One region of the Shewanella sp. Choline-02u-19 genome, then DNA from elsewhere that is predicted to be linked to it. Evidence: predicted binding sites of a transcription regulator. Region 1 holds the regulator's gene; the other holds the start of a gene.
What was found. The regulator MetJ, encoded in region 1, represses methionine synthesis genes. The targets are predictions, from matches to a motif close to TAGACGTCTAGACGTCTA.

Region 1 (15,293 bases):
CGTTGATTTTTTAAGGGCATCTGATCATTACCCTTTGCATAAAGCAAAGATCCCTTGGCTTTACTTTGGGGTACCCACGCATAAGGATTATCATCAACCGAGTGATACAGCTGATAAAATAGATATTAGTTTTGTTGCTGCTGTGGCTGAATCTGCTTACCAACTACTGATTATTGACAGTTTACTTCTCCAAAATAGTCCTTAGAAACGATGATTATTGATTTTCATGCCTAGTTAAACCACTAATTGGCCTACAAATTGCTTAGTAATCAATAAAAATAGCAGCATAAAATGGTAATACCAATTGCACCCTGCTATAATAATCGGCTTACTGATAAATGTTTCGGTGCGGGAAGTCGACACGGGGTTGATTTTCTGTCTATAAAAACCCAGGCGTAAATATTGCGCTCGCTATTCCACAAGGCTACAACCCATGTCATCCAATGAAAAAACTTTCCGCGAACTCGGTCTTTCCGAGCCTTTGTTGCGTGCTCTTGACGAGCTCGGTTATGAAAAACCAACGCCAATCCAAGCCGCGAGTATCGATCCTCTCATGGCCGGAAAAGATATTTTAGGTCAAGCACAAACAGGTACAGGTAAAACAGGTGCATTTGCACTACCTCTACTGAACCGCATTGATCCAAAGACTAATTCTCCACAAATTTTGGTACTTGCACCAACACGTGAACTTGCAGTGCAAGTTGCTGAAGCTTTCGCAAGTTATGCAAAATTCATCCAAGGTTTGCACGTTCTGCCTATTTACGGCGGACAAAGCATGCAACAGCAATTAACGGCATTACGTCGTGGACCACAAATTATTGTGGGTACTCCTGGTCGCGTTATGGACCACATGCGTCGTGGTACTCTTAAGCTAGACTCGCTTAAAGCGATGGTGCTTGATGAAGCCGATGAAATGCTAAAAATGGGCTTCATCGATGATATCGAATGGATCCTTGAGCATACACCTAAGCAACGTCAACTCGCGTTATTCTCAGCCACTATGCCTGAGCAAATTAAACGTGTTGCGGGCAAATATTTAACTGAACCTGTACACGTTAAGATTGCGACAACAACTACTACTGTTGAAACAATTGAACAGCGTTTTGTACAAGTATCACAACACAATAAACTAGAAGCGTTAGTACGTGTTCTAGAAGTTGAGAAGACTGAAGGTATTATCATCTTCGTTCGTACTCGTAACAGTTGTGTTGAACTCGCTGAAAAGTTAGAAGCTCGCGGTTATGCTTCATCACCACTACATGGTGATATGAATCAACAAGCACGTGAACGTGCAGTTGATCAGCTTAAACGTGGCAAGCTAGACATTATTATTGCAACCGACGTTGCAGCTCGTGGTCTTGACGTTGAGCGTATTGGACACGTAGTAAACTACGATATCCCATATGATACTGAAGCTTACGTTCACCGTATTGGCCGTACTGGTCGTGCTGGTCGTACAGGTATGGCGATTCTTTTCGTTACACACAGAGAAATGCGTATGTTGCGCACTATCGAACGTGCTACGAATAGCCGCATCTCACCAATGGACGTACCAAGCCCAGAGACAGTGACTGAACGTCGTCTTTCTCGCTTAGGTGAGCAAATTGGCGAATTGATTGCTAAAGATTCTTTAGACTTCATGAAAGGTGCAGTCGCTAAATTATGTCAAGAGCTAGAAGTTGATACTGATTTACTTGCAGCAGCTTTGCTACAGCAAGTTCAGAAAGATCGTCCTCTACAATTGCCATCAATCAATGAGCGTCAGCGCGATAGCCGTGATGATCGTAACACTCGTGACCGCAATGATCGTAGTGACCGCGCTCCTCGTGAACGTAGTGACCGTCCAGATCGTCCACGTCGTGAATCTCGTCCTACACCGTCTAGTATCGGTCTAGCTGATTCATTGAAGGACAACCCAGATGTTAAGATGTGCCGTTATATCATCGACGTAGGTCGTGAGAATGGCGTTGGCGTTGGTAACATTGTGGGTGCAGTAGCGAACGAAGCAAACATCGACAGCCGTTACATTGGTCAAATCCAATTGTTTGATCATGTCACTGCGATAGACCTTCCAGACGGAATGCCAAAAGACGTACTTGATCACCTTAGAAAAGTACGTGTATGTGGCCGTCCATTGAATATTCGTGAAGCTGCGGGTGAAACATTCGAGAACACTGCAGGTGGTGGTGATAGCCGTCCAGCACGTCGTCCTCGTAAACCAGCAGGTGCTGGTGCAAGTACTGGTGCTGGCGATCGTCGTCCTTCTGGTGACAGAAAGCCGCACCGTAAAGGTCCAGCTGGCGAGTAATTTCGCAAAGGTAACAGAATAATGTCAGTTTCTACTTATGAGAAACTGACCTATATGTTGCAAACATAAAATCAATTTTATCCATCCGTGGAAAATTGACATAAAAAAGGAGCCTATGGCTCCTTTTTTGTTTTCGAATTTCTATCAATTAACCGTCGTGGCTACGCACCCTGTAAGCCCTCTTAATCGACTCTTTTGTACTGTTGAGTCTCTTCTTGCTGCTTCAATGCCTTTATACATGCCTGACAGAGGCAGGATTTAGACGCTAATAGAGGATTAACTCGCTCTGCACTTACCGCAAGCTCAAGTGCAGCCTTAGATGGAAATGCTTGCGAACGACACCAACATTGTTCAATGCTCTTGCCCTGCAATACTGAACAGCGATTTTGGGACTGACATAGTGGGCAAATGGAAGGATCTGTCGTCATAATATATTGTCCGCTTATTTGACTAATCGATCTGCGGGATGATTTACCCCGTCACAAAGAGTCACGCCAGTTAACTCGTAGGGGTTAACCCCCTCAATACAACCCACATTAACACCAAACTGGTTTGGATTTGAGCGCCGTTGATGGTGGGTATATATTCCGCACACGCTACAAAAATAGTGTTTAGCGGTACCAGAATTGAATTGATACAGCGATAGTTTATCCTTACCCGCAACGACCTTAAGCCCATCAAGCTCAGCAGAAGTGACGATGGTGCCACGACGCCTGCACATAGAGCAATCACAGCGTCGCAAATCAATAATGCCATCAGGTAGGTTAAGCGCTAATTGAACCGCACCACAATGACAACTGGCTGTATGTGTCTGTTTCATTGTTGCTCCTTATGCTTGCAGGCCGTTAATGTAACAAAAAGGGCTCGCGTTAACGAACCCCATTTCTAAGCAAAATAAATCCCAACTTAGCGTTAGAGATCTAACCACCAATACAGCCATTAATCACTGCGTTTAGGGTTATTCCCATAAGCTTTGCTACCAAGTTCAGGTTTACCGTCAACACTGCTGCCATAGTAGCCCTGGTGCTTATGATACTTGCCTTTCAGTTGCTTTATATCACCGGTAAATCTTGGGTCTTGTGGGCGCTCTTGTGCATTAATGTATGCCGCAACGTCCCAAGCTTGTTGATTACTCAACTGAACACTTTTGCTGAATGGCATGTTTTCATAAATAAAGTAAGCCGCGGTATTAACCCTATGCATACCCGCGCCCCAGTTAAAGCTCTGTGGCCCCCAAAGTGGTGGTAATGAGTAAACCCCTGCACTCTCATAGCCTTGACCATCTGCGCCATGACAAGACTGACAATGAGCCTGATAAACCTCACTACCGCGCTTAGGTGAGTACGCCAGCTTAGGCGCGACAATTTTAGGAAATCCCTTCCCTGGCAGTGCAGCACGCTCAGGCTGAGTCATTGCAGTCTTTACGGCTTCAGGTAGTGGCATATCTTCGCGCTTCCCCCCTTTAATTAGGTCACTATCAGATAATTCAGCCACTGCTGTCGTGATTCCAGCTTGATCCATTAAGCCACTCATGCCGAGCCAGTAGGAATAAGCAGAGAGCGCAACCAGCTCTTTGCTGCCTGACGCTGGCGGTGTGCCATTCATTGAGTAAGTGAAACACCCTTGAAGACGCTCTTCATAGCTATTCACTTTATCGTTTTTCTTACGATAGGCTGGATAGGCAAAATAGGCAGCCCATAGCGGTGCAGCATTAGCGCGGCGGCCAGCATCCATATGGCAGTTAGAACAGTTGAGATTATTACCAACATAGCTATCTCGCATCTGCTGTGAATTAACAAATAACTGATAGCCTAAGCGAACTTTATCGCCAAACTCACCTTGGGGAATCGAGCTTAAATCTCTAGGGACTAAATAAGCTTGACCAACTTGCTTGGCCTTAGCAATAAGCTCAGTCTGTTTATCCGGCAGTTCTTGCGCTTGTACCAGCAAGCTAGGACTAAGGCTAATAATGAGCCAACTTAAATGAGATACTTTCATGGTTAACCCCTTATTTTAATTCTGCGAAATACTTCGATAATGCATCAATTTCGGCACTGGTAAGTTTGTCAGCAATGGTCCCCATCACACCATCTTGATCGCCACTGCGGGAATCTTTCTGCCACGCTATCAACTGGTTCTTAATGTAGGATGCTTGCTGACCTGCAAGCCGTGGAAATTCGCCCACACCAAGCCCTGAAGGTCCATGACAGGTAACACAAGCTGGGATGACTCGTTGCCAATCGCCTTGATAGACTAGCTGCTCAGTTGGATTTTCATATACCGCTTTCTCACCCCGTAGATGAGGTGTAACGATAGGCACGTCGAATGATGAAAAATAGTCAGCAACAGCATAAACAGCATCACCTTGGAGGGTCATTGACATAGGCTGCATGGTCGCATTCTGTCTTTTACCGGTCTGAAACAACTTAATTTGTTTGGCGATATAATCAGCAGATAGCCCTGCTAATCTTGGGCCAAGAGGCTCTATGCCTTGCCCTTGAGGGCCATGACAACTGCCACACAGCGCTGCCGAAGGCGGCATAGCCGCATAAGAGGATGCACTTAGCACCAATAAAGCACACGTTATCAATCCACGTTTCATTTTTATATCTCCATCAGTTGATGGTTTTAACAATAGCGCTTCTGAAAAATAATTGCTCATTAAACAGTTAAATCAGAAGGATATCGACTTTTAAAAGAAAAATGACTATGAGAAGTTAATTTTATACGCTAATGCTCGACACTCTAGAAAGTAGCTGCATTCCGCGAAAGGGTCTTGCTTAGTGCATTCCATTATGACTACTCCATTACCTCCCAATTGCTGCACTTTATACTTTAAGTCGCGCAACAACATGGAATAACCAGGTTTGGGGGAGTTCGGCGCTTTTTGACAATAAGATGAAGCCACATCTCCAATCATTTGTGAATCGAAACTGTAAATTTCTTCTACCGAGTACTCTATAACTTTTGTGGCTTTAAGCGTGCCTCCGACATATTCAGGCGTGACATTACTTTGAAACTGCACTCCCTGACAGCCCGCCAAATAGAATAGTGCGCAAAAAACGGCCAGAGCCTTCGCTTGATTATCCATAATCTACCTTTCCTTTGAAATAGATAATGCTAGCTTAAAATATCCTCTTATCTAAATAACCTTAATCTAAATAGGTTCAATAAACAAAAAAACCAACAACCTAACAAGTAGGCTATTGGTTTATTCTCGCTGACTAAAGAGGATTTGTTTATTTACCTGGGCGAACACCAAGAGTGTGGCATATCGCATAAGTCAGTTCTGCACGGTTCAGCGTATAGAAATGGAAATCTTTAACCCCTTCTCGAGATAAGACTTTAACCATGTCCAATATCAGAAACGTTGGTTCCTAAACTACAACGGGTTTGCTATTTACCTGGGCGAACACCAAGAGTGTGGCATATCGCATAAGTCAGTTCTGCACGGTTCAGCGTATAGAAATGGAAATCTTTAACCCCTTCTCGAGATAAGACTTTAACCATATCCAATATCAGAAACGTTGGATCCTAAACTACAACGGGTTTGCTATTTACCTGGGCGTACACCAAGAGTGTGGCATATCGCATAAGTCAGTTCTGCACGGTTCAGCGTATAGAAATGGAAATCTTTAACCCCTTCTCGAGATAAGACTTTAACCATATCAATCGCTACGTTGGCTCCGACCATCTGACGGGTTGTCGCATCATCTTCAAGGCCTTCAAATTGGCGGTGTAACCAGCTTGGAATGGATACATTAGTCATGGCCGCAAAGCGCTTAGTTTGGTTGAAGTTAGTCACTGGTAGGATACCTGGGACAATTTCAGCATCGATGCCTGCTGCAGCGCAGCGATCACGGAAACGTAAATAAGATTCAACATCAAAAAAGAACTGTGTAATCGCGCGGTTAGCACCTGCGTCGATCTTCTTCTTAAGGTGGATAAGATCTGCTTGAGCATTGCTTGCATCAGGATGCACTTCTGGGTAAGCCGCAACAGAAATATCAAAGTCTGCCACCGAGCGTAGCAGACGAACGAGATCATTAGCAAAACGTGTTGGTTTGGCACTGCCTTCAGGCAAATCGCCACGTAGAGCGACGATGTCACGAATACCGCTATTCCAATAATGCTTAGCCAGCTCTTTGAGTTCTTCATCACTCGCATCCACCAATGTTAGATGCGGAGCTGCAACTAAATCAGTCTCTTTTTGAATGCGTTCAATCACGCCATGAGTACGATCTCGAACCCCCGAGTTTGCACCGTAAGTAACAGACACAAATTTAGGATTAAGTGGCTCAAGACGACGAATAGAGTTCCACAATAGCTTTTCCATCTCTGGAGTCGAAGGCGGGAAGAATTCAAAAGAAACGTTTATATCATCTTTTAGCTCAGATAAGCTCTGGTTCAATGATGTCGCATGTTGTGCATGATGAAAGCCCATTTCTATTTCCTCTACTTCAACTCGTTAGTCTAGCCATTTTCAATATAGCCGTTTGGACGTCTATATGTCCATATACTAGAGAAACTGAGATTGAAGTCAAGTGTAAAAAGCAGGCAAGTGCGTTTTTTTCTTCGGACAATAAAATAGCCCGCTAATTCAGCAGCAGAATGTACCAATAGAAATCGAATACGCAGGCCTTAAAACCAAAAAATGCATGCCAGCGTAACTGACATGCATTGTTTAATTAATCGCTTAGCTGCTTCAATCAGCCTTACAATATTATTCCTGCAGTAAGTCTCGGCAAATATGCGCTAAGTCAGATTGCACCGCTGCTGCAGTCACCTGTCTTCCGGCTCCAGGCCCACGAATAATCAGTGGATTGTCTTGGTAGAACTGGCTGCGAATAACAAACACGTTATCGCCCGGCGTTAAGTTGGCATACGGATGACTATTATCAACCCATTGCAGACTCACTTCGGCCTTTAATTTACCATCAACTCTATCTAACGCGGCGACATACCTAAGCACTTTATCTTGCTCAACTGCAGCTAAATACTGCTGTAGCATATCGTCATCAAGCTCATCAATACGTGACAAAAATTGTGCTAACGGTAGCTCGGCAAGATGCTTAGGCACCAATGACTTAAGCTCAATATCTTCAAGCTCAATTTCTAAGCCAATTTCACGTGCCAAAATGAGCAACTTACGCTGCATATCACGACCCGATAAATCATCACGTGGATCGGGCTCTGTGATCCCCAATCCTCGTGCTTCAACCACCAGCTCAGAGAAGGGTTTAACTGCATCATAGTTTTCAAATAACCAACATAAGGTACCTGAAAATATGCCACCGACCGCTTCTATACTGTCACCGCTGTTATGCAGATCATTAATGGCATGTTGTATCGGAAGTCCGGCACCACAGCTGGCGTTATAACGCCAAAACAAGCGGCGATTACCCAGTTGTAGTTTTAGCTCGCGATAAAAAGGCAGTGGTCCAGATCCTGCAAGTTTGTTGGCACTGACAACATGAATACCGCGGGCAAAAAACTCCGGGTATTGCAGCGTTAGATCGGCGCTGGCACTGATATCAAGCGCGATAACTTCATCACACTCAAGTGCTTGTAACTCATCAAACAAGTGACTGTACTGCCAAGGTGTTGCATCTTGCTCAAATACTGTTTTCCAAGAATCCAGTGCTATTCCCGTATCGCTAATCAAGGCTTTTCGGGAGCTAACCAGCCCGACAAGCTCAACACTGGCCTCAATCTCTTTATTTAAGGCCGCTCGTGCGCCGTTAAATAGCTCTATCCAAGCTTCACCAATATTGCCGACACCCAAGAGCAATACGCCAATACGTTTACGCGGGCCAGCACATCGACGATGCACTTTTTGAGTCAATAAGTTCACCTGCGATTGCGGCACTAATGTCACCAAGCTCATGCCGTCATTAAACAGCGGGCGAGCATTACGGCTGAGTAATCGAGCAAAGCCACGACGATAAAGATCCGCATCGGCACTCACTAACGCAACCAGACCAAAATCATCTCTAATTTGAACATCAGTAATACCGAGCGCTTCGCGATTAGCATCGAGCAACGCTTGAACTTGCTTCTGATTCTCAAGGGTAACGGTTAATTCAACCCGCTTTTTCGCAAGCGACCAATGCGCTAGCGGATAAAGCCCTGAATCAGTTAGCAAACTTAACAATGCAGATAAAGCCCCATTCAACTGAATGTTAAACAGTGACACCCGGTTTAGATTAGTCACCACTGGCGCACTGGCTGACGAGCTTTTAGGCGCTATCAGCGTAAAGTCGGTATGTGATGCATAACTTGAGCGAACAGCAAGACTCACTTCAGTATCAAACAAGGGTTGCAAGGTACGATTGTGCAATACTGGCGAACCTAAATGCGCCAGACGATTGGCCTCGTCTAACGAAAGGCTGCTCAATAGCTTGGCATCATTAATCTTATTCGGATCGGCGTTAAATACACCCTCAACATCGGTCCAAATCGTCACCCGTTCAATATCCGCCAAACTGGCAATTAGCGTGGCACTAAAGTCAGAGCCATTACGGCCTAATAACAAGGTATCGCCCTTGTCATTGGCACAAATAAAGCCAGTGATAATGAGTCGTTCATTTGGATGAGCTGCAATGAGTGTTTGCACTCTTTGACGCGAGTCTTGCAAGCGGATCTGCGGCACTGCGCCTTCATCAGCAATCAGTAAGGTACGCGCATCAACATCAGATGCAGCCACACCAGACTCTCGTAATAACGCCGCCAGTAAACGGGACGACCAGCGCTCACCAAAACTCACCACTTGGCTACTTTGGTAATCGTTGATAGATTCTATAGACAACAAGCTGATCAGTTGCGCTTTATCGTTTGATAGTCGCTCTCTAAGCGAGCGAGCTTGCTCATTCGACAATAACTGTTCGATCAGCTTTTGTTGAAAACTAATGAGTATTTGTAGCTCTTCCTGCCATAACTGCTGAGTCGTGCTCAACTCAAGTAATCGATACAGAAAGTTAGTGCTTTTTCCTGCCGCAGAAACCACGACAAGATCGTCACTGTTACCATGAGTCAGGAGAATATGTGCAACGCGACGATAGCAGTCTGCGTCAGCTAAACTGGAGCCACCAAATTTATGTAAGTGACAGCGTGCCATCTTAAACCCCTTTAATTAACAAACGACAGCTGCATTGAGTGCAGCTTCAATATCGGCAACAAGATCGTCAGCATCTTCAATACCAACTGAAAGACGAATAAGGGTGTCTTTAACCCCTGCTTGTGCGCGTGCCTCAGGATCCATCGCTCGATGCGTCATGGTTGCAGGCACAGCCACTAGACTTTCTACTCCTCCGAGGCTTTCTGCAACAGAGAAATAATTAAGATTTTTTAAGAAAGCGACTAACTGTTCCTCCCCGCCTTTTAGCTCAAAGCTGAGCATGGCACCAAAGCCTTTTTGCTGCTTGGCAGCAATTTCATGACCAGGGTGATCTTTAAGGCCGGGGTAATACACTTTCTCTACCGCGCGATGACGGGTAAGAGTAGCAAGGATCCGCTGCGCATTCGCCTGATGTTCACGAATTCTCACTGCAAGTGTTCGAATTCCGCGCAATGTTAGATAACTATCAAATGCACCGCCGGTAAGCCCCAAGGTATTTGACCACCAATGCAATAATTCGCCCAGTTCAGCATCTTTCGCCACCACGGCACCGCCGACAACATCACTGTGGCCATTGATATATTTTGTGGTCGAGTGAATAACAATATCAGCACCCAACAGCAGAGGCTGTTGCAAGATGGGCGATAGAAAGGTGTTATCAACCACAACAAGCGCGCCAACTTCATGGCTGGCAGCACTGATCGCCGTGATATCAACAACCCGTAACAATGGATTTGACGGTGTTTCTAGCCACACCATCTTAGGTTTGTTAGCAATGGCTGTTGCCAATGCCGCTGCATCGGTTTGATCAACCACTTCAAGTTTAAACTGGCCTTTCTTAGCAAGATTGGTAAATAGACGATAACTACCGCCATAACAATCATGAGGTACCACCAACAAATCATCTGGCCCAAGTAAACTGGTGGCTAAGGTGATTGCAGCCATCCCAGTGCAAGTCACAACGCCAGTACAGCCTTTTTCGAGCTCAGCAATAGCGTCACCCAAGATTGACCGAGTGGGATTGCCTGAGCGGCTATAATCGAAATCTCTTGGATTTTTGTGGCCATCAAAAGAATAATTGGTAGAAAGATAGATCGGGGGTACAACCGCACCGTGTTGGGTATCGGACTCAATGCCTTGGCGTACAGCTACAGTGGCTAGTTTACGCTCGGTCATGTACTACTCCTCTTGCTATATTTTCTTACTAGGGATGTCTGGACGTCTAAATGTACCTAAGCAATTCACCCTAGTCAACCAGTTTAGCCGTTTAGACGTCTAAGCATTTAGAAATCTATTTGCATTTGTCATAAAATAGAGGCAATAATTTGACTGTGCTGCATAAGAGGTTAAAATCTGCCCCGCATTTAAAAATTACAGGTGAGTCAATGACTGAGTGGAACGGCGATTATATCAGCCCATATGCTGAACACGGAAAAAAGAATGAGCAAGTTAAAAAAATTACTGTCTCTATTCCTTTAAAAGTACTCAAGGTGCTTACCGATGAGCGTACACGCCGCCAAGTGAATAACTTACGTCATGCCACCAATAGCGAATTGCTCTGTGAAGCGTTTCTACACGCCTACACAGGACAACCGTTGCCAAATGATGGTGATCTATCAAAAGATAGGCCGGATAGCATGCCTGCGGAAGTTAAACGCTTGATGGATGAGATGGGCATTGAGTGGGAAGAGCTAGAGTAAACCAGCTCAGTATTTGCAAACAAGGATCACAAAGCGGTCCTTGTTTGCATTCGCTCGAGTAAAAAACCAGAAGCCGCGCCCTTCGGGTTCGTTTCTGTGCTGCTATTTTTTTATGACAAAAATGCGTTATGAGCTTTCGCTCAAACCTTGTCATAAAATCATTATTCTTTATTACAAAGACTCGAACAAAAAATAAGCTCGAAAATTTAACAACCTCTAGGTAGCCAAATGTTAGAGCCAAGCACGCTCATTCTCGCCTCAATCATTATATTTTGTGGTGCATTAACACAGAGTTTAATTGGCTTTGGTTTAGCTGTCATCGCAAGTCCGCTGTTATATATTATCGAACCCTCCCTAGTGCCAGCATCAGTCATTATGATGGGATTCTCTACCGCTGTATTGACGCTTTTTAGAGAGCGTGGTCAGCTTGAGTTCAACGGACTGCAGTATGCGCTACTGGGACGTATTCCTGGCGGTATCTTAGGCGCTACGCTTATCGTAATAGCCCCTCAACCTATTTTAGGGCTGGCAATTGCTCTTATCGTTGCGCTCGCCGTTGGCTTTAGTTTGATGAAGTTTAGTATCCCGGTGAACCGTGTAAGTCTGTTTATTGCTGGGATCCTCTCAGGCGTCTTTGGCAACATTGCCGCCATTGGTGGTCCGCCGTTGGCAATATTACTCGCAGGTAAAGATGCCGGCCAGTTTAGAGCAGCCCTTTCAGCTTTCTTTATTTTCAGCTCAATGATTGCTTTGACCATTTTGGGGTTTGCAGGGCTGCTAAAGCTTGAGCATTTGTGGGCATCGTTAATGCTATTGCCCTCAGTCATATTGGGCTATGCCGTTGCAGGCAGATTGGTAGGCAGAGTCGATAAACAAAAAACCAGAGCTTTCACTCTGGTTTTATGTAGTTTCAGTGCACTTATCTTAACGATTAAATCGGTTATCGAACTCAGTTAACTCAGCTATAAATCGATAAATCATGGCGTGTTAGAAGTGATATGAGGTTTGCAATACGCCACCGATGGCTTCATCGCTGCCAAACATCCCAGTAAAGTCTAGGAAAAATGATTCTCCAAAAGCAAAGCCAGAACCAATAGAATAAATGTTAGCCGTTGAATCTTTCATGTCGTGACGATAGCCCACTCGCAATGACATCCAGTCAAATGCACGTACTTCGCCTCCTACGCGCCAATATTGGGTGCCATCAAGTTCTTTAAACTTCTTATTCTCAATTAAATCAACATCGGTAGTGACCGTTAATCGCCTCCAGTCATAAGCAACACCCGCGGTAACTAAAGGCTCAACACTGTAGGTAAACTTTTGCCCTTCAACTTCAATGGTATCGACATCTTGGCTAATCAAATTTCGACCTGATAAACCAAAGACTAAGCCGTTGATAGGTTCAATAGCCACACCGACATCGACATTGAAACTGGTTTCATCGTTACGATATTCAACATCATCAAAGTCGCTGGCAGAGAAGTTGTTCGCGCTAGCGCGATAGTTATAAGTGTCAATGCGTTGGAACTTAGGTGATATACCGACAGAGATCGGCATATTAACGATAGAAAGCGGGAAACTTAACGCAATACCTAAATCAGAAACAGCGCCTCCAATAACTTGACCACTTGACGCTAAGTCTGTCACTGCAGGCGGATTATTGGCATCTAAATTCGCCAGCGCATCAATATCAGATTGAGCAATGTCGGCAACACCAACGGCGCTAACATAACTTTTATAGAAAATGGCCATTGGCATTCTTTGATGCGGAATGGCCACGCTAAAGCCAAGACCAGCACTGGCATAAGCTGATGTGCCTTTTAGTGATTCTAAATCGAGGATCAAATCATCTCTGTAAACATCAATATTGGCACTATTACCTGCATCTATGGCTGCGGCTAAACCATCATAGGAGCTAATAAGAGAGTCGAATTTATCAATCATGTTGTCGCTGTCGGCCATATCAACACCCAATACCGGCATCAGTAATACAGCTGAGTTATCTTTGTGCGCATTTAAACCGAGAAGAGCAGGATTGACGAATGCAGCCCCCTCATTATTAGATGATGCAACACCTGCGCCGCCCATCGCATCGCTACGGGCCTCATAATACTCTTGCCCTGAATAGGCAAAAAAGCTGGGGATTAATGCACACAATAGCGCTAATTTACGTAGTTTCATCCATTCCGCCCTTTTTATGTCCTTAACGCTTTAACACCAATACGGCCCAAATCGAAAAAAGGTCTTAAATTGTTTTTTCTTATTAGAGTTATTCTAAGCCAAAAAAAACAACTATGGGATAAAAAGTTAACCTTAAAACAACATTTTTATTACCAAAGTTTCATCCAAGTATTCAAATATCTTCAATCACTTGCAGTAAAGAGCGATTTTTACTGACTTATCTCCTCATTAAGCAAACGATTCCAGTGATTTATTTAATTAGCGCAGTGCCCTCACCTAAATGTCGAAGGACTCGACCAAATAGGCACTGAAACTGATGACTGTGATCATTAAATCTAGTCCCTAAAATAATGTTAACAATGCCATCTTTAGTCTCAATAAGTAGCCTACAGACATTTTCTAAGCTCACTTCGTTGATAAACGGTTGCCACAGTGGTCATCAATATTAGTTAAAGCAAAGCCTTAACTAATTCTATCAACTAATGGGCTTAATATAATAAACACAGCAATTGAACAAAAATCATCTATATTGAACAATAGGGGAAACTTTTGAGCACCGCTGTGAGTCTACATAAATAGGTTAATGTGGCACTTAACCTAGCCAACACGCTGTTAAAAACAGGAGTGACTATGCATCTAATCATGAAATCTCAGTTCGACGAACTTCGCCTTAATGATGAGTATGAATACAGCACCAATGATAGAGGCGGGAAGAAGGTTGTTAAGATCTATAAAGACGGTGAGCTCATAGCAAAAAAAATTGCTATCAAACATTCAGTGCAATACTTTGGCGTTACTGGCGTTGAAGCATTATTACAATCAGAACCAGAACACTGACCGATATAAAGCTTAAACATAATCATTGAAGTGAGCAGTGGTAAAACTAATGAACTCGCGCAATCGGGCAGGCTGGAATTTGTCTTTATTGTAAAGTAGGTATAGAGGCGTTGCGGGAATCATCCAATCGTCAAAAACGTGTACCAATTCACCTTTGCTCAACTCATCAATACAATAAATCTCAGGCAATCGCACTATACCTTGCCCCGCTAATGCACTGCTTTTCATTACCCTGCCATTTTTACAACGAAACTTACCCGTAATTGCCACGTCGGTTTTTTGCTTAACATCCTCTTTTTGCAGAAAGCTCCAGTGATTAACCGTGCCGATAATGCAGCTATGCTCGTTCAGTGCCTTAGGGTGTAAAGGCTTACCTTTTTGCTCAAGATAACCAGGTGCAGCCAGTGTGCAGTTATTAATATCCATCAACTTACGCGCGACTAAACCTGAGTCCTCTAACTCGCCCATACGAAAGACCAAGTCAAAATGATCTAACACCAGATCAACTCGCTGACTGCTAAAGTCCAAATTAATGCTGATATTAGGTTGCGCACTCATAAAGTCATTAACCAAGCGGGTAACAACCTCCTCACCGATATAACCGCCAACGCAGTTAATGTTGATGTTGCCCTGTAAGTTCTGCGCATTATCAACAGTTTGAGCCACCGCTTGCTCCACCACATCCAACGCATGCTGACAGCGCTCGTAAAAGAACTCACCTTGATCGGTTAGCCTTTGCGCCCGAGTAGTACGCGTTATCAAGGTCACTCCAAGATAACTTTCTAGTTGGGTCAGTTGCTTGGATAGGTGCGAGCGAGAGCATGCCAACTGCTCTGCAGCCAAGGTAAAGCTTCCCTGCTCGGCAATCACGGTAAATGCTCTCACATCTGCTAAATTTAAGTCTTTGTACATTTGATAGCTTCTACCCTAAAACGGAATAACCAGCTTACATTACACTCATTCAATTAGGAGTTATATGTAAACAATGATGTTCGCTATGCATTATATATCAACAATCGACATATCGTTAAAATACTCCCAATTCGACATGATTAACGTAGAAACTGCCTACTCAATTGCATGACTGGCGTAATACATCTTACTGAGGTTTATATGAAACAACTTATCGTAATTACTGGTGCATCTTCAG
Region 2 (15,293 bases), on a different contig from region 1:
AATATCCCTTGTGTGAGTGTTTATGATGCTCCACTTCATACCGATATTGCTGACTTACAACGGTATTTTTGTGCCAAAAGTAAAGATAACCAATTAGTCAGCCATGAGATATTTAAAAATCTTGTATCTGTTAACCCTATATCGCGAAATAGGCATCAAAGACAATATCAATTAGTGGCTTTTTTAGAGGAGAAGAAGCAAACACCAGTGGCATTTGTGACCTTTAATGTTGGCTTGCTCGACTCTTGGTATACGGATGGTCAACCCAGTGATGAGAGGCATGTTGGTGTTTGCTGCTATTTATTGTATGCCTACGTCGTACCGGAGTTCCGTCATCTTGGTATCGGTAGCTGCCTTTTTCACCTGATTTCGAATTTATTTTGGTCTCAGCTGCAGTTCATCGATGCACAGACGCAGGCTCATGAACTCACGATGGTACCTTTGGTTTATGAGAGTTCGGCAGCAAAAGGAGCCGAAGGATTACTGCATCAAGTTGAAAGAAATATTAATCAATATAAGGCACTACTATTAACTAATAATACCTCTTTGAAAATTGACTCTTGCATGAGTAACTTTTCTTAGTTTATGGCGCAGGAGTGCATAGCTAGGTTTTTCCTTAGTGGATTTCGTATGCAGGAGAAGTGATGATGTGAGGGCGTTTATTGCTAGCCTAGAGCCCCATAGCAAACGGGTTGCTTTGAGGTTCTAGACTCGCTCCGAAATTACTCTGGATCATAATCCAACACTGGTGCCAACCACCTCTCCGTATCCTCAATACTCATCCCCTTACGCTCAGCATAATCCTCAACCTGATCGCGGCCAATATTGGTCACGCCAAAGTAACGCGACTTAGGATGGGCAAAGTACCAACCCGATACCGCTGCGGTTGGGAACATGGCATAGCTTTCGGTGATGTTAAGGTTGATAGTCTCGTCAGGCTTGAGTAAATCCCACAGCAAGCCTTTCTCAGTGTGATCTGGGCAAGCGGGGTAGCCTGGTGCAGGACGAATACCTTTGTACTTTTCACGAATAAGCGACTCGTTATCGAGTACCTCGTCGCTTGCATAACCCCAAAACTCTTTACGTACTCGCTCATGCATACGCTCGGCAAAGGCTTCGGCTAAACGGTCAGCCAAGCATTTGAGCATGATGGCGCTGTAGTCATCGTGATCTGCTTCAAAACGGGCGACATGCTCGTCAATGCCATGACCTGTCGTGACGGCAAAGCCGCCCATGTAATCGGCCACGCCGCTGTCTTTTGGCGCGACAAAGTCAGACAGACAGAAGTTGTCGTTGCCGACGCGTTCAATCTGCATCCGCAGGTGATGAGTGGTTAGCTCAAGCTCGGTGCGCGTCTCATCGGTGTAAAGTTCAATGTCGTCATGGTTAACGGTATTGGCTGGAAACAGGCCGATAACCGCTTTAGCGGTGAGCCACTTTTCATCGATGATCTGTTTAAGCATGGCTTTGCCATCGGCAAATAGCTTAGTCGCCTCTTCGCCAACCACCTTATCGGTTAATATTTGCGGGAAATGACCGTGTAACTCCCAGCTGCGGAAAAATGGCGTCCAGTCGATACGTGCCACTAAATCCTCTAACGGATAGTCATCAAACACTTGACGGCCAAGGACGTTAGGCACAAACGGGGTGTAGTTTTCCCAGTCATGCTGACAGCGATTTTCACGCGCCGCTTCAATGGAGGTGATGATCTTACGTTTGGTTTGTGACAGGCGCTTTTCGCGCATCACGTCATATTCTTGATAAGCCGCGTCGATAGTGGCTTGACGCGTTTGGTTATTAATCAGCTTCGACACCATAGGCACGGCGCGTGAAGCATCGGCGATATAGATGGCGCCTGTCGGTGCATGCGGCGCAATCTTGACCGCAGTATGGATTTTAGAGCAAGTTGCGCCACCAATAATCGACGGTATGGTTAAGCCCGCTTTATGGAAGGCTTTAACGTTATGCACCATTTCGTCGAGACTCGGGGTAATGAGCCCTGACATGCCGATGATGTCGACGTTTTCACGCACGGCGACATCGATGATCTTCTCAACCGGCACCATTACGCCTAAATCAATGACTTCATAGCCGTTACAGGCTAATACCACGCCGACAATGTTCTTGCCGATATCGTGCACATCACCTTTTACGGTGACCATTAAAATCTTACCGTTTGACTGCCCAGGGGTTTTCTCGAGTTCGATATAGGGGTTAAGGTACGCGACTGCTTTTTTCATTACGCGGGCAGATTTGACCACTTGTGGCAGGAACATCTTGCCGGAGCCAAACAGGTCGCCAACCACGTTCATGCCGTCCATCAAGGCACCTTCAATGACATCCAGTGGGCGCGTGGCAGCGGCTCGAGCCTCTTCGGTGTCTTCATCGATAAAGTCAGTAATGCCTTTAACCAGCGCATGAGACAGACGTTTGTTCACGTCCCAGCTACGCCACTCTAAATCTTCTTTCTTAGCGACTTGGCTACCGTCGCCACGAAACTTTTCGGCAACTTCTAACAGCAGTTCGGTGTTGTTGGTCAGTTCACCGTTGGCATCGAGTGCAGTGCAAGGTAGGTTTTGCACTATGGCCTCGACTCTCTCCTTTAACTCGGGATCAATATCATCATAAATTGCCAGCTGACCGGCGTTAACAATCCCCATGTCCATGCCCGCTTGAATAGCGTGATAGAGGAACACGGCGTGAATGGCTTCGCGCACTGGGTTGTTACCCCTGAACGAGAATGACACATTCGACACACCGCCGGAGATCATGGCATGGGGCAGGGTGCGTTTGATTTCGGCTGTCGCTTCAATAAAGTCGACGGCGTAGTTGTCGTGCTCTTCAATCCCGGTGGCGATGGCAAAAATGTTGGGGTCGAAGATAATATCTTCTGGCGGAAAGCCCACTTTATCGACCAGCACGCGATAGGCGCGGGTACAAATTTCAATTTTACGCGCTTTAGTGTCGGCTTGGCCCTGTTCATCGAACGCCATGATAATTGCCGCGGCGCCATAGCGTTTGACTAAGGTGGCTTGCTGGATAAACTTGGCTTCGCCCTCTTTAAGGGAGATGGAATTAACGATGCCTTTACCCTGAATACACTTAAGCCCGGCTTCAATCACTTCCCACTTAGAGGAGTCGATCATGATCGGCACCCGTGATATGTCGGGCTCAGAGGCGATAAGGTTGAGGAATTTGTGCATCATCTCGGCACCATCGAGCATGCCTTCATCCATGTTGATATCGATGATCTGCGCGCCGCTCTCGACTTGCTCGCGGGCAACACTGAGGGCTTCTTCATATTCGCCAGTTTTAATCAGCCGCAAAAATTTGGCAGAACCAGTGACGTTGGTACGCTCACCGACGTTTAAAAACAGCGAGTTTTCATCAATGGTCAGCGGCTCAAGCCCTGATAAACGGCAAGCCACTGCGATGTCTGGTAGTACGCGGGCGTCATGCCTAATCACGGCATCACGGATAGCGCGGATATGCTCTGGCGTGCTGCCGCAGCAACCGCCAATAATGTTTAAAAAGCCCTCTTCAGCCCACTCTTCAATGACTTCTGCCATCTGCTCTGGGGTTTCATCGTAGCCGCCAAATTCGTTGGGTAGACCGGCATTAGGGTGCGCCGACACATAGCATTCAGAGATTTTTGATAGCTCTTCGACATAAGCGCGCAGCTCTTTTGGCCCTAATGCACAGTTAAGACCAATCGATAGTGGCTTAACATGGCGCAGTGAGTTGTAAAAGGCTTCGGTGGTTTGTCCGGTTAAGGTACGCCCTGATGCATCGGTGATGGTGCCTGAGATCATGATTGGCAGGCGGAAACCTTGAGTGTCGTATACGGTTTCAATGGCAAACAGTGCGGCTTTGGCGTTAAGGGTATCGAAAATGGTCTCAACCATAATGATATCCGCGCCGCCAGCGATGAGGGCATCTATCGATTCAACATAGGCTTCAACCAGCTCGTCAAAACTGACGTTACGGTAGCCGGGATCGTTGACATCGGGGCTGATTGAACAAGTGCGGTTGGTTGGGCCGAGTACACCCGCCACAAAACATTGGCGACCTGTTTCTGCTTCAACTTCATTGGCCGCTTCTCGGGCAAGGCGCGCTCCGGCTAAGTTTATCGCGGCTGAATGCTCCTGCATGTCGTAGTCAGCCATGGCAATACGGGTTGCATTGAAGGTATTGGTTTCAATGATGTCGGAGCCAGCCAATAAATAATCTTTATGGATCTGCTTAATCGCAGCTGACTGAGTGAGCACCAGCATGTCATTGTTGCCCTTTACATCGCAATGCCAGTCTTTAAATGGTTCGCCGCGAAAGTCTTCCTCTTCAAATTTGCGATCTTGGATCATGGTGCCCATTGCACCATCAAGCAGCAGGATCTCTTGCTGTAATTTTTGGGTTAGCACCGCTAGCACTTTTTTAGCCGTGTCTTGAGTATGCGGGGCAGTTGTTGGGGTACGTGTTGCCATAGAATATTCCTACCAATTACAGAGTCGCAAAATATAAATTTCAGTAAACGTTGTCCGTGTTTATCAGTTAAGTATTTGCGATACTTGCGTGACATTATTTTGTTTGGACATTTATACGTATAGACGTCCATAATACGTGAGTCGATGTCAGAAGTGCAAGTACTAAAAGTTGATAATTTTTCAGTGTGAATTGATGATAATTTTTATGTAAGTCACTGATAAATATAATATGTGGAATGTTGCAATGCAAAATACTAGAGTGGTTTTACTGCGGCACGGTGCTTGTGAAGGTGGTAATATTTTACGCGGTCATACCGACGTCATGCTGAATTTAGCCGGAAAAGAGCAGCTAAATAGGGCTATATCGAGGCTGTTAACAAGCAAAACCGGGGTCGCGGCGCAAAACAAGATAGCGGATCTGGTGGTCAGTTCGCCGCTATTGCGTTGTGCTTTACCCGCGAAGATATTTGCACAGCAGTACGGTATCGATTTTATTGAGCAGGCCGCTTTTATGGAGCTCAATTTTGGCGATTGGGATGGCCAATCTTTTAGCGCACTTTATCAGCAGTATAGTAGCGAGCTTGATGCTTATTGGGCTAACCCTTGGCAACATACTCCGCCCAATGGCGAGACGATGCAGGTCTTTGAAGCTAGAATTGATACTGCGTGGCGGTCACTCGTTGAGCTGCACCAAGGTAAGGTGATTGTATTAGTGACTCATGGCGGCGTGATCAGGCACTTAATGGCAAAATCGTTGCAATTAAAACAGTGCGCGGGGATCTACAGCGCGTTGAAACTGCCCTATGCCGCAACCGTGGTGATTGATGTATTGCATGATGGCGAGCAACAGCACTTAAGCCTTAATTGGGGGCTGGAATAGCGACTTATATGGGATAAGTTTGATGCAATAGCATGGAAATTGAGCCATCAGCCAAATAGTAATTGATCAAGTTCAATTACTATTTGGGTGAGCGTGGTAAACTGCGTGATACTCGCGTAAAAATACGCTAGAGAACACACTTATTAAGTGGGTCATTAAGAACGAGTCATCAAGTTAGGTGCTTAACCGCATCAATTGGGAACCGGTAGCTTAAGCAATACAAGCTAATAGTCCGGACTGTACCCGCAACTGTATGAGCGCTAGAGCAATATTTTAGCCCTCAAGTCAGATACCAGCCTAACTTTTGATAGATAAGCACTTCACACTAGATAACAACTTGAGCGGGCGTCTCAAGGGAGTTTATTCAATAATGTTTTATGGTTTATTCAATGTCTAAGCAGGCATTAGAAACAGTACTGGCAGTGAGCGGTTTAGGCTGGCAGTTAAATGGCCAAGCCATTTTGTCTGACATCAATTTTAGTTTAGCGAAAGGGCAGATGCTGGGCATTATTGGCCCTAATGGCGCGGGTAAGTCGAGTCTGCTGCGCTGCCTATATCGTTTTATTAAACCGACCACTGGCCACATTCAGCTGTTTGGTGAAGATATCTCGGTGTTATCTGCCAAAGCATTTGCCAAGCAAATTGCCGTGGTGCTGCAAGACACGCCACATCACTTTGAGATGACAACCACTCAGTTGGTTAGCCTCGGGTTAACACCGCATAAGGGCGCCTTTGAATTTACCAATGCCAGCGATCGCCAAGTGGTGACGCAGGCGCTGGTTAAAGTCGGCTTAACGCATAAAGCGCATCAAGCGTATGAAAGCCTATCTGGCGGTGAAAAGCAGCGTGCATTAATTGCTCGTGCAATAGTACAGCGACCACAACTGCTTATATTAGATGAGCCCACCAATCACCTCGATATTCGTTATCAAATCCAAACATTAGAGCTACTGCACACGCTTAATATTACCGTGATCACCTCTATTCATGATCTCAATTTAGCGAGTGCGCTTTGCGATGAGTTATTGCTGCTTGATAAGGGCCGCTGCTTGGCAAAAGGGACGCCCAAAGCGGTGTTGACTGAACAACGTATTGGTGAGGTATTTGATGTGTGCTGCGAAGTTAAAGCCCATCCGCAACATGGTAATCCTTTGATTAGTTACTTTTATGGTTATACCCGCAGTGACGTTATATCGGCCGCTGAAGCAAAAGCCGTTGCGAGTGCAGTGACTCATTCAGTGACCGTAGATAAAGGAACAACTGATGCCTAGGTCATTAGGAGTGGCTCCGCAAGCGACGGGTTGGAAACAGCCACTTGATGTATTGCTGCTGTCTGGCTTGCTGTTGCTGGGGTTAATCACCCCGTTCGCGGCAACCAGTTTTGGCGCCGCAAGTATTACCAGTGGCGATGTGTTGCAGGTCTTCAGCCATAAGATTTTTGGAATGGGTGGCTCCATGGGCGTGACCGAACGCATTGTGTGGGAACTGAGATTACCGCGAGTAATATTGGCGTTTATTGCGGGGGCAGGATTGTCGATTGCCGGCAGCGTACTGCAAACCGTGACCCGTAATCCGTTAGCCGACCCCTATCTATTTGGCATCTCTTCTGGCGCATCATTTGGCGCGGTAGTGGTACTAACCCTTTTTAGTCAGAGCATATTGTGGCTGAGCTTGCCGTTGGGCGCATTTATCGGCGCTAGCCTGTCGGTATTAATGGTGCTCAGTTTATGTGGCCGCAATTTAACGACTCAGGTTGAGCGTATGCTGCTCTCTGGGGTGGCGATATCCTTTATGTTTGGCGCGATGGCGAGTCTGTTGCTGTATTTTTCAAGCCCTCAAGCTGCCGCTTCGGTGCTGTTTTGGAGCTTAGGCAGCTTTGCTAAAGCCAGTTGGTTTGGATTGATATTACCGGCGATTATCGTGTCGGTATGTACTGTGATTATTCTGCTTTTTAAACGTCAAATTGTGGCGATGCGTGCGGGGGATGAAACCGCGCATACGTTAGGGATTAACGTAGGACGATTGCGTTTATCGATGTTGCTACTGTGTTCACTCATCACCGCCATTTTAGTCGCCAATTGTGGTGGCATTGGTTTTATCGGTTTGATGGTGCCACACACAGTACGATTACTGTTTCCAGGAAGATATCCGCTATTGCTTACCGCCGCGGTTGGCGGATTATTTATGGTGTGGGTTGATGTATTGGCGCGGACTTTATTGAGTTACCAAGAGCTACCAGTGGGCATTATAACCTCGGTGATGGGTAGCGTATTTTTCCTATTTATTTTAGGCGGCCGCAGTGCAAAGCGGATTTAAGCTGAGCCGTTGTATTAATTTGTCCTTGTTCGGGATGATGGGAGTATAAGATTAGATGTTTAATATTAAGCCATTGAGTGCAGAATTTGATGCCGAAATTCAACACAAGATTGACACGAAAACCAAGCCCCTTGGCGCGCTTGGTGATCTAGAGGCGCTTGCATTACAGATTGCAAAAGTGCTCGGTAAAGATAGTCCCAGCATCACTAATCCTAAGTTGATTGTATTTGCAGCCGACCACGGTATTGCTAATTCTGGTGTATCGATAGCGCCAAGTGAAGTGACCTGCCAAATGGTGAGAAACTTTATGGCCGGCGGCGCCGCGATAAATGTATTTACTCGCCAAGTGGGCCTAGATCTTGAGGTGATTGACTGTGGTGTTTTACAGCCATTTGATCGCGACAGCGGTGTTATTGATCAACGTTTAGGCGCGGGAACTGGGCCTATCCATAAACGTGCAGCCATGACGCTTGGCGCCGTGAAGCAAGGCTTTGACATGGCGACGGCGCGTATTCAGCTGCACCATGAAAATGGCTGTAACTTAATTGCGCTGGGCGAGATGGGGATAGGTAACACCTCTTCTGCAGCCGCGATTATGTCGGTGTTAACCGGAATTCCGGCGGCTGAATGTGTAGGGCGTGGTACTGGGATTGATGCGTCGACATTTAAACGCAAGCAGATGCTCGTTGAGCAAGCGATGCTATTACATCACAGCGAGCTTGACGATCCAATGCAGGTGTTGGCTTGTATCGGTGGCTTTGAAATTGTGCAGATGACGGGGGCAATTTTGGCCGCAGCCGAGCGGAGTATGCTGGTGGTTATTGACGGCTTTATAGCCTCTGCGGCGGCATTAGTGGCGATTAATATCAATGCTGCTTGCCGCGATTATATGATCTTCTCTCATCAATCAGACGAGAAGGGCCACTACTTAATGCTGGAGTGTATGCAGGCCAAACCCTTGCTCAAATTGGGCATGAAATTGGGCGAAGGCACCGGCGCAGCATTAGCGTTCCCATTGATCCAAGCGGCTGCAAATTTTTACAACGAAATGGCCAGCTTTGAAGAAGCAGGGATAGAGATTTAAAAGTCGATTAAGAGCCGGATAGTGCTGAGACGGTGATAATCGATTAAGAGCCGATTTAAAGCCGGATAGTGCTGAGACGGTACGAGCAGAGACGAAACAGGCTGAGACGGTACAAGCTGAGACGGTACAAGCTGAGACGGTGATAATCGATTAAGAGCCGGATAGTGCGAGCAGAGACGGTACAGGCTGAGACGATTCAAGCTTTTTAGGTCTTTTCTCGGCTCTTCCTCGTCTTTGCTTTTATCGGCTCTTATTCTGCTCTCAACCGTCTTCTAATCGGCTTTTAATCTATTACTTTAAGGATATTTCTAAATGCAGCCTTGGCTCAAACAGCTTAATCTGTTTTTTATCGCGATGGGGTTCTTTACTCGGATCCCGATGCCAAAATGGATTGAGGTAGATGCAGATAAACTCAATCAAGCCAGTCGCTATTTTGGGTTGGTGGGTACCTTAATTGGGGGACTGAGCGCGTTAGTTTATAGCGTGATGCTCTATTGGGTGTCACCGACGATTGCGATTGTATTTGCCATGATTGCTAGCGTCTTGCTAACGGGTGGGTTTCATGAAGATGGTTTAGCCGATAGCGCCGATGGTTTAGGTGGCGGCTGGACGGTTGAAGCAAAACTGAGCATCATGAAAGACTCTCGCTTAGGCAGTTACGGTGCGTTAGCACTGGTATTGGCATTGTTACTCAAGTGGCAATTGCTCAGCGAATTAGCGTTATTTTCCCCTAGCAGTGTCAGCTTAGCGTTGATTATCGGTCATACCCTGAGCCGAGTCACTGCGGCCAGTTTAATATATTCAGAGCAGTACGTTTCTGAAGATGCCAGCAGTAAAAGCAAGCCGTTGGCCATGCATCAAGGCGTTAATGAGTTATCGATTTTATTAGCTAGCGGCGCAGTATTGCTGCTGCTCTTAACGCTGATGCAAGCAATTGTGATTGTTTCCGGTCTATTTATTGTGCGATTTGCCTTGGCGGGATGGTTTAGAAAGCAGATTGGCGGTTATACCGGCGATACCCTCGGCGCTACGCAGCAGATAGCTGAGCTGGCTTGTTATCTGCTGCTGTTAATTTTAGGAGTGTCTTGGTGATCCATTTGGTTTTGGGTGGTGCCCGCAGCGGCAAAAGTCGCTTTGCTGAATCACTCGTGATTCGGCGTCTAGCGGAGAGTCAAAATGGCGCTGAGTTAGAGTGTCTCTATTTTGCGACCGCTGAGGCGCTCGACAGTGAGATGAGCGAACGTATCGCTCAGCATCAATCTCAGCGTAATAACCATGCCATAACGTGGCGCACGATTGAGTCGCCATTGGCGCTTTCGGCGGCATTAACAGCCAATGTAAAGGTCAATAGTATTGTGTTAGTTGACTGCTTAACGCTGTGGCTGACGAATCATTTACTGCAATCGTCTAGCGATTGGCAAACGACTAAAACTGAGTTTTTACAAGCTATTGCCGCGCTATCTGCAGAGGTTATTTTAGTCAGTAACGAAGTGGGCTGCGGTATTGTGCCCATGGGCGAGATCAGTCGTCGCTTTGTTGATGAAGCGGGTTGGCTGCATCAAGATATTGCTGCTATTGCAGATAAAGTCACTTTGGTAACAGCGGGTTTACCGCTGAGTCTGAAAGGCTAAAGGAGAAGTGTTGTGGCGACGTTAGATAACAATAATAACAATAAAAAAGCCAAAGTATTAATGGTGCAAGGGACGACGTCCGATGCGGGTAAAAGTACCTTGGTCGCAGGTTTGTGCCGTTTGTTTGTTAGAGCTGGGCATAAGGTTGCCCCATTTAAGCCGCAAAACATGGCGCTTAATAGCGCAGTGACAATCGATGGCGGCGAAATTGGCCGCGCGCAAGCATTGCAAGCGGTGGCCTGTAGACTAGAGCCTCAAATCGATTTTAACCCGGTATTGTTAAAACCCAGTTCAGATACTGGTTCGCAAGTGATTGTGCACGGTAAAGCCTTAATGAAGATGGAGGCGCAGGACTACTTTGGCAAAAATGCCGACGGTTATCGGGTCAAAGCGATGGCTGCGGTTAAGCAGTCGTTTCAGCGCTTATGTGATGATTACGAAGTGGTGTTTGTCGAGGGCGCTGGCAGTCCGGCTGAGATCAATCTGCGCGAAGGCGATATCGCCAATATGGGCTTTGCCGAAGAAGTTGATTGCCCAGTGATTATTATTGCTGATATCGATAAAGGCGGTGTGTTTGCACACTTAGTGGGAACATTGGCGCTATTAAGTGAATCAGAACAGGCTCGGGTGAAAGGCTTTGTTATCAACCGATTTCGCGGCGATATTAGCTTGTTGCAATCGGGCTTAGATTGGCTGGAAGATTACACCAAAAAGCCGGTGTTGGGAGTTCTGCCATATTTGCACGATCTGCATTTAGATGCCGAAGATGCGCTAATCGCAGCGCCAGAAAAGAGCGCTCAAACAAGATTAAAAGTACTGGTGCTAGTGTTGCCTCGCATCAGTAACCACACCGACTTTGACCCATTACGACTCAACCCCCAGATCGATTTCAATTATGTGTCACTGCAAACTCAATCTCAAAGCCAATCGCAGAAAAATGACCATACGGCCCACTCATGTTTACCGCCTGCTGATTTAATCATTATTCCAGGCAGTAAGAATGTGCGCGCCGATCTCGACTTTATTCGAGAGCAAGGTTGGGACAGTGAACTAGAAAAGCACCTACGTTATGGCGGCAAGGTGTTGGGCATTTGTGGTGGTTATCAAATGCTAGGGCATTTGATTGATGACCCTGATGGCGTTGAAGGCAGTATTGGCTGCTCTGAAGGCTTAGGTTTACTGCCGCTGGTGACTGAACTGACCAATGATAAAGTGCTGCTGCAAGTTGAAGGCGTGTTGTCGCTGCTTGAACAGCAAGTGGAGGTCAAGGGATATGAAATTCACTGTGGTCGCTCTAAACCGCTAATGACATTGGAGCAGCCATTAACGCTAACGCGGCGAGTCAATGACGCTGAACAAACCCAGCCTCAGCGTTGGCAGAGTGAAGGTATGTTATCTGCTGATAATCAAATTCTTGGCACCTATATGCACGGTTTATTTGATTCACCTGCAGCTTGCCAACTGCTACTGCAATGGGCGGGGATGCAAGATGCCAACAGCATTGATGTTGACCAGATAAGAGAGCAGCAGCTGAACCGTTTAGCCGACGTACTAGAGCAACATTTAGATGTTGATGCGTTGACTGATATTTGGAATTAGCGGTATTTGAACACCGCAGAAATAAACAGTATTGAACATCAAAATTCACTTTTTAATTAACACTATGTGCAAATGAAAATGCACAAGTAACCCTATGCACAAGGATATGTAATGAGCGATTCAAACGAGCCTGAAAGCGGCGAAAATAAGTCCGTAGAAAAGATTAAAGCAGAGCGTCACAAAGCGCGTCAGCAACGCCTTAAAGAGGGTGTTGATGCCAAAATAGCTAAAGCTCAAGAGGAGAAAGGTATTCTTCTGGTGCTAACCGGTAACGGTAAAGGTAAATCGACTTCAGGGTTTGGCACCGTAGCACGCGCCGTGGGTCATGGAAAAAAAGCGGCTGTAGTACAGTTTATTAAAGGCAACTGGGAGTGCGGTGAACGTACCTTGCTAGAAGGCGCTGGCGTCGACTTTCATGTAATGGGAACCGGCTTTACTTGGGAAACCCAAGACAAAGAAAAAGACACCGCAGCCGCAGTGAAAGCATGGGACCAAGCTGAAAAGTTACTGCAAGATGAAAGCATAGATTTGGTCATGTTAGATGAACTGACCTACATGGTGAGCTACCACTATTTAGACGTGGAACGGGTGATTAAAGCATTACAAAATCGCCCTAAAATGCAGCATGTCATCGTGACGGGCAGAGCCTGCCACCGAGCGATTATAGAGATAGCCGATACCGTGAGCGAAGTGCAGCCGATAAAGCATGCGTTTGATGCAGGCATCAAAGCCCAACCCGGCTTCGATTACTAAATTTCTTCCTGTTTGAAATGATGACTGCATTGTCTTCTTTTTCCTACCCCATCACATACTACTCGTATGCTCAGGGGGAGCACGGTTTAAAGCCGAAATGAGCTAAGACGGTAGAAGCTGAGACGGTTTGAAGCCGGGAAAGCTAAGAGGGTAGAAGCAGATTAAGAGTCGATTAGAGGCAGATTAAGAGCCAATTTGAGGTCGATTTGAAGCTGGAAAAGCTAAGATGATAGAAAGCCGATGAAAATACTTTGTATTTTTCATCTTTGCCGTTATCGGCTCTTCCGTCTTGGCTAGTATCGTCTTAGCTTTAACCGGCTTTAATCAGTTTTAACCTATATTTAAAAGGATTTTATGAACATCTTGTCTAAATTTTTATTAGCGGTTGTGGCTGGAGTATGTGTATCCACTGCTGCGTTATCAACGGTATCGGTTGCCTATGCTGCGGATTCTGAGCCGGCTAAACGCATTGTGGCATTATCGCCACATGCGGTTGAGATGCTGTATGCCATTGGTGCTGGGGAGTCGATATTGGCGACCACAGATCATGCCGACTATCCAGAAGCGGCGTTACAAATCCCTCGTATTGGTGGTTATTATGGTATTCAAATTGAGCGGGTGCTTGAGCTAAACCCTGACTTGGTTGTGGTGTGGCAAGACGGTAATAAAGCGGAAGATATTGAGCGTATCAAAGAGCTGGGTTTCAAGGTGTTTAATAGTAATCCTAAAACTCTTGAAGCGGTGGCTGCTGAATTAGAGGCGTTAGGTGAGCTGACGGGTCATAAAACTCAGGCGCATAGCGTGGCAACCAATTACCTCAAACAGCTTAAATTACTGCGCAGTGATAACGCTGCTAAACCTGAAGTAAAAGTCTTCTATCAGCTTTGGTCAACTCCCATGATGACGGTCGCTAAAAACAGTTGGATCCAACAGATTATTACGGTGTGCCATGGTGATAATGTGTTCGTAGACTCGGCTAATGATTACCCTCAAGTGAGTTTAGAAAGCGTTTTGCTTAAAATGCCGCAGGTGATTTTACAGAGCCAGGATGAAGGTAACATCATTGGTGTGGATTGGAGCCAATGGCCGGAGATCCCTGCAGTAAAGAACCAACACATCTATCAACTCAATGCTGACTTGTTGCACCGGGCTGCACCACGGGCACTGCTGGGCGTTGAAGCGTTATGCGCTGCACTTGATAAAGTGAGATAGTGAGATAGTTTACAGCTGAACAGAGCGCCGACATAAAGAACGATCTGTTGTGATTCAATGTTGTCATTAACGATTGTGATTAATGCTGCTGATTCAATAGCGAGGCGCCGTGAACAAAATTATAGGGGCTTTGCTATCATATTTAGGATGATGCTAATTCACCTTAATCGATGCAGCTAGTTGATTTTGTTTTTTGTAGGCGTTGTGGTTTAAATTTAAAAAAATAGCGCCTTATAAGGCGCTATTTTTATGGGCGAACTTAAATTTTATTGAAAGACTCTCGGGCTTGTTGGCACTTTTTAAGCGTAGCCTGTAGAGGCTTGAGCGCCGAGTGCAGCTTCCTTTTGGTGTTGTTTGCATACATTTTTGCGACAACTAACACGACAACAAAAAATAGACTAAATAGCACCATAGGTGTGTAGTTAATGGGCAGAGTGAGTAAATTAGTTAAACCAAATACCAAATTCCATATAAGCTCAGGCACCAGTGGGCCAACAATATTCATTATATCGTGGAAGTAAATAGTACTAGCAACTGCAAGCGCTAACATCAATATGACGATGGTTTGGCTTTTACTCGATACTCGCCCCCAACTGGTTAGAGACTCTGGTTCGATAAGGTTATCTTTGCTGATATTATAATAGAACTCATCATAGCCAATTTTGTCGGTTGTACTTTCAATTTTACTGGAGCCTAACAGTATCCAGTCACCGACATCGGTAGAGCCCAGCAGCGATCTTACCGCTTTAAAGCTATGCACTTCACCTTCGGGAGTTTCAACGATAAGTTCACCGTATAAATTGGAGTTTCTTTGCCTATGGCTTGATGTCTCTGTTTTATATTCAGAGCGCACATTGCCGTAACCATTTCTGTAATCGGTACGGGTTGTTGTTGTGGTGAAATTGGTATCATCACTCACGCTAGTACCAACCTCTTTGTCTGTTACGCGAACAATGTTTGATGAGGTTGATAAGACACATTGATAGTTCTTGGCGAAGATGTGCTTATGTTGATGCTCTGTTTTTTCAACAGTGGCGAACGGTGCACAGACTTGAATTATCTTGTCGCGTCGAGTCATACGTTGACCGTTCGCTTTTGTGATTGGGGTGACGTTTACGCTATTGGCTGCTAATGCATGGGATTGTATAGCTACGTTTGTATCATTATGCCCAAGGTTTGTTTGGTTTTCTAAGGCATTCTGAGCTAATCGCGAGGGTTCTTCAGCCATAACTGAAACTTGAGATTCACCACAGCAGTGACAATAGTGGTAGTTGCTGTCTAGCAGGTGTTCGCATCGAATACAGTAAACATCGCTATGGTTACTGGGGCGGTCTCTA

Region 2: a site for MetJ is predicted at 4,594-4,611, ahead of metH (methionine synthase). Genes of this name have one in related genera too.

The regions. Positions count from the first base shown of each region.
Region 1 covers NZ_PJBE01000012.1:474,853-490,145, reverse strand. Annotated here, with positions in the region: gene CXF83_RS04225 (M28 family peptidase) at 1-205, shown strand, start outside; gene CXF83_RS04220 (DEAD/DEAH box helicase) at 434-2,308, shown strand; gene CXF83_RS04215 (cysteine-rich CWC family protein) at 2,491-2,736, opposite strand; gene CXF83_RS04210 (GFA family protein) at 2,751-3,128, opposite strand; gene CXF83_RS04205 (c-type cytochrome) at 3,248-4,306, opposite strand; gene CXF83_RS04200 (c-type cytochrome) at 4,317-4,910, opposite strand; gene CXF83_RS04195 (hypothetical protein) at 5,016-5,399, opposite strand; gene CXF83_RS04190 (methylenetetrahydrofolate reductase) at 5,548-5,661, opposite strand; partial or broken gene CXF83_RS04185 (methylenetetrahydrofolate reductase) at 5,705-5,824, opposite strand; gene metF (methylenetetrahydrofolate reductase) at 5,862-6,752, opposite strand; gene CXF83_RS04175 (bifunctional aspartate kinase/homoserine dehydrogenase II) at 7,032-9,425, opposite strand; gene metB (cystathionine gamma-synthase) at 9,441-10,601, opposite strand; gene metJ (met regulon transcriptional regulator MetJ) at 10,811-11,125, shown strand; gene CXF83_RS04160 (sulfite exporter TauE/SafE family protein) at 11,354-12,082, shown strand; gene CXF83_RS04155 (conjugal transfer protein TraF) at 12,113-13,306, opposite strand; gene CXF83_RS04150 (hypothetical protein) at 13,937-14,143, shown strand; gene CXF83_RS04145 (LysR family transcriptional regulator) at 14,156-15,055, opposite strand; gene CXF83_RS04140 (SDR family oxidoreductase) at 15,257-15,293, shown strand, end outside.
Region 2 covers NZ_PJBE01000013.1:2,791,598-2,806,890, reverse strand. Annotated here, with positions in the region: gene CXF83_RS18880 (hypothetical protein) at 1-582, shown strand, start outside; gene metH (methionine synthase) at 723-4,481, opposite strand; gene CXF83_RS18870 (histidine phosphatase family protein) at 4,726-5,361, shown strand; cobalamin riboswitch at 5,523-5,676, shown strand; gene CXF83_RS18865 (ABC transporter ATP-binding protein) at 5,751-6,632, shown strand; gene CXF83_RS18860 (FecCD family ABC transporter permease) at 6,625-7,677, shown strand; gene cobT (nicotinate-nucleotide--dimethylbenzimidazole phosphoribosyltransferase) at 7,733-8,761, shown strand; gene CXF83_RS18850 (adenosylcobinamide-GDP ribazoletransferase) at 9,074-9,853, shown strand; gene cobU (bifunctional adenosylcobinamide kinase/adenosylcobinamide-phosphate guanylyltransferase) at 9,850-10,392, shown strand; gene CXF83_RS18840 (cobyric acid synthase) at 10,453-11,991, shown strand; gene cobO (cob(I)yrinic acid a,c-diamide adenosyltransferase) at 12,103-12,744, shown strand; gene CXF83_RS18830 (cobalamin-binding protein) at 13,213-13,956, shown strand; gene CXF83_RS18825 (hypothetical protein) at 14,216-15,293, opposite strand, start outside.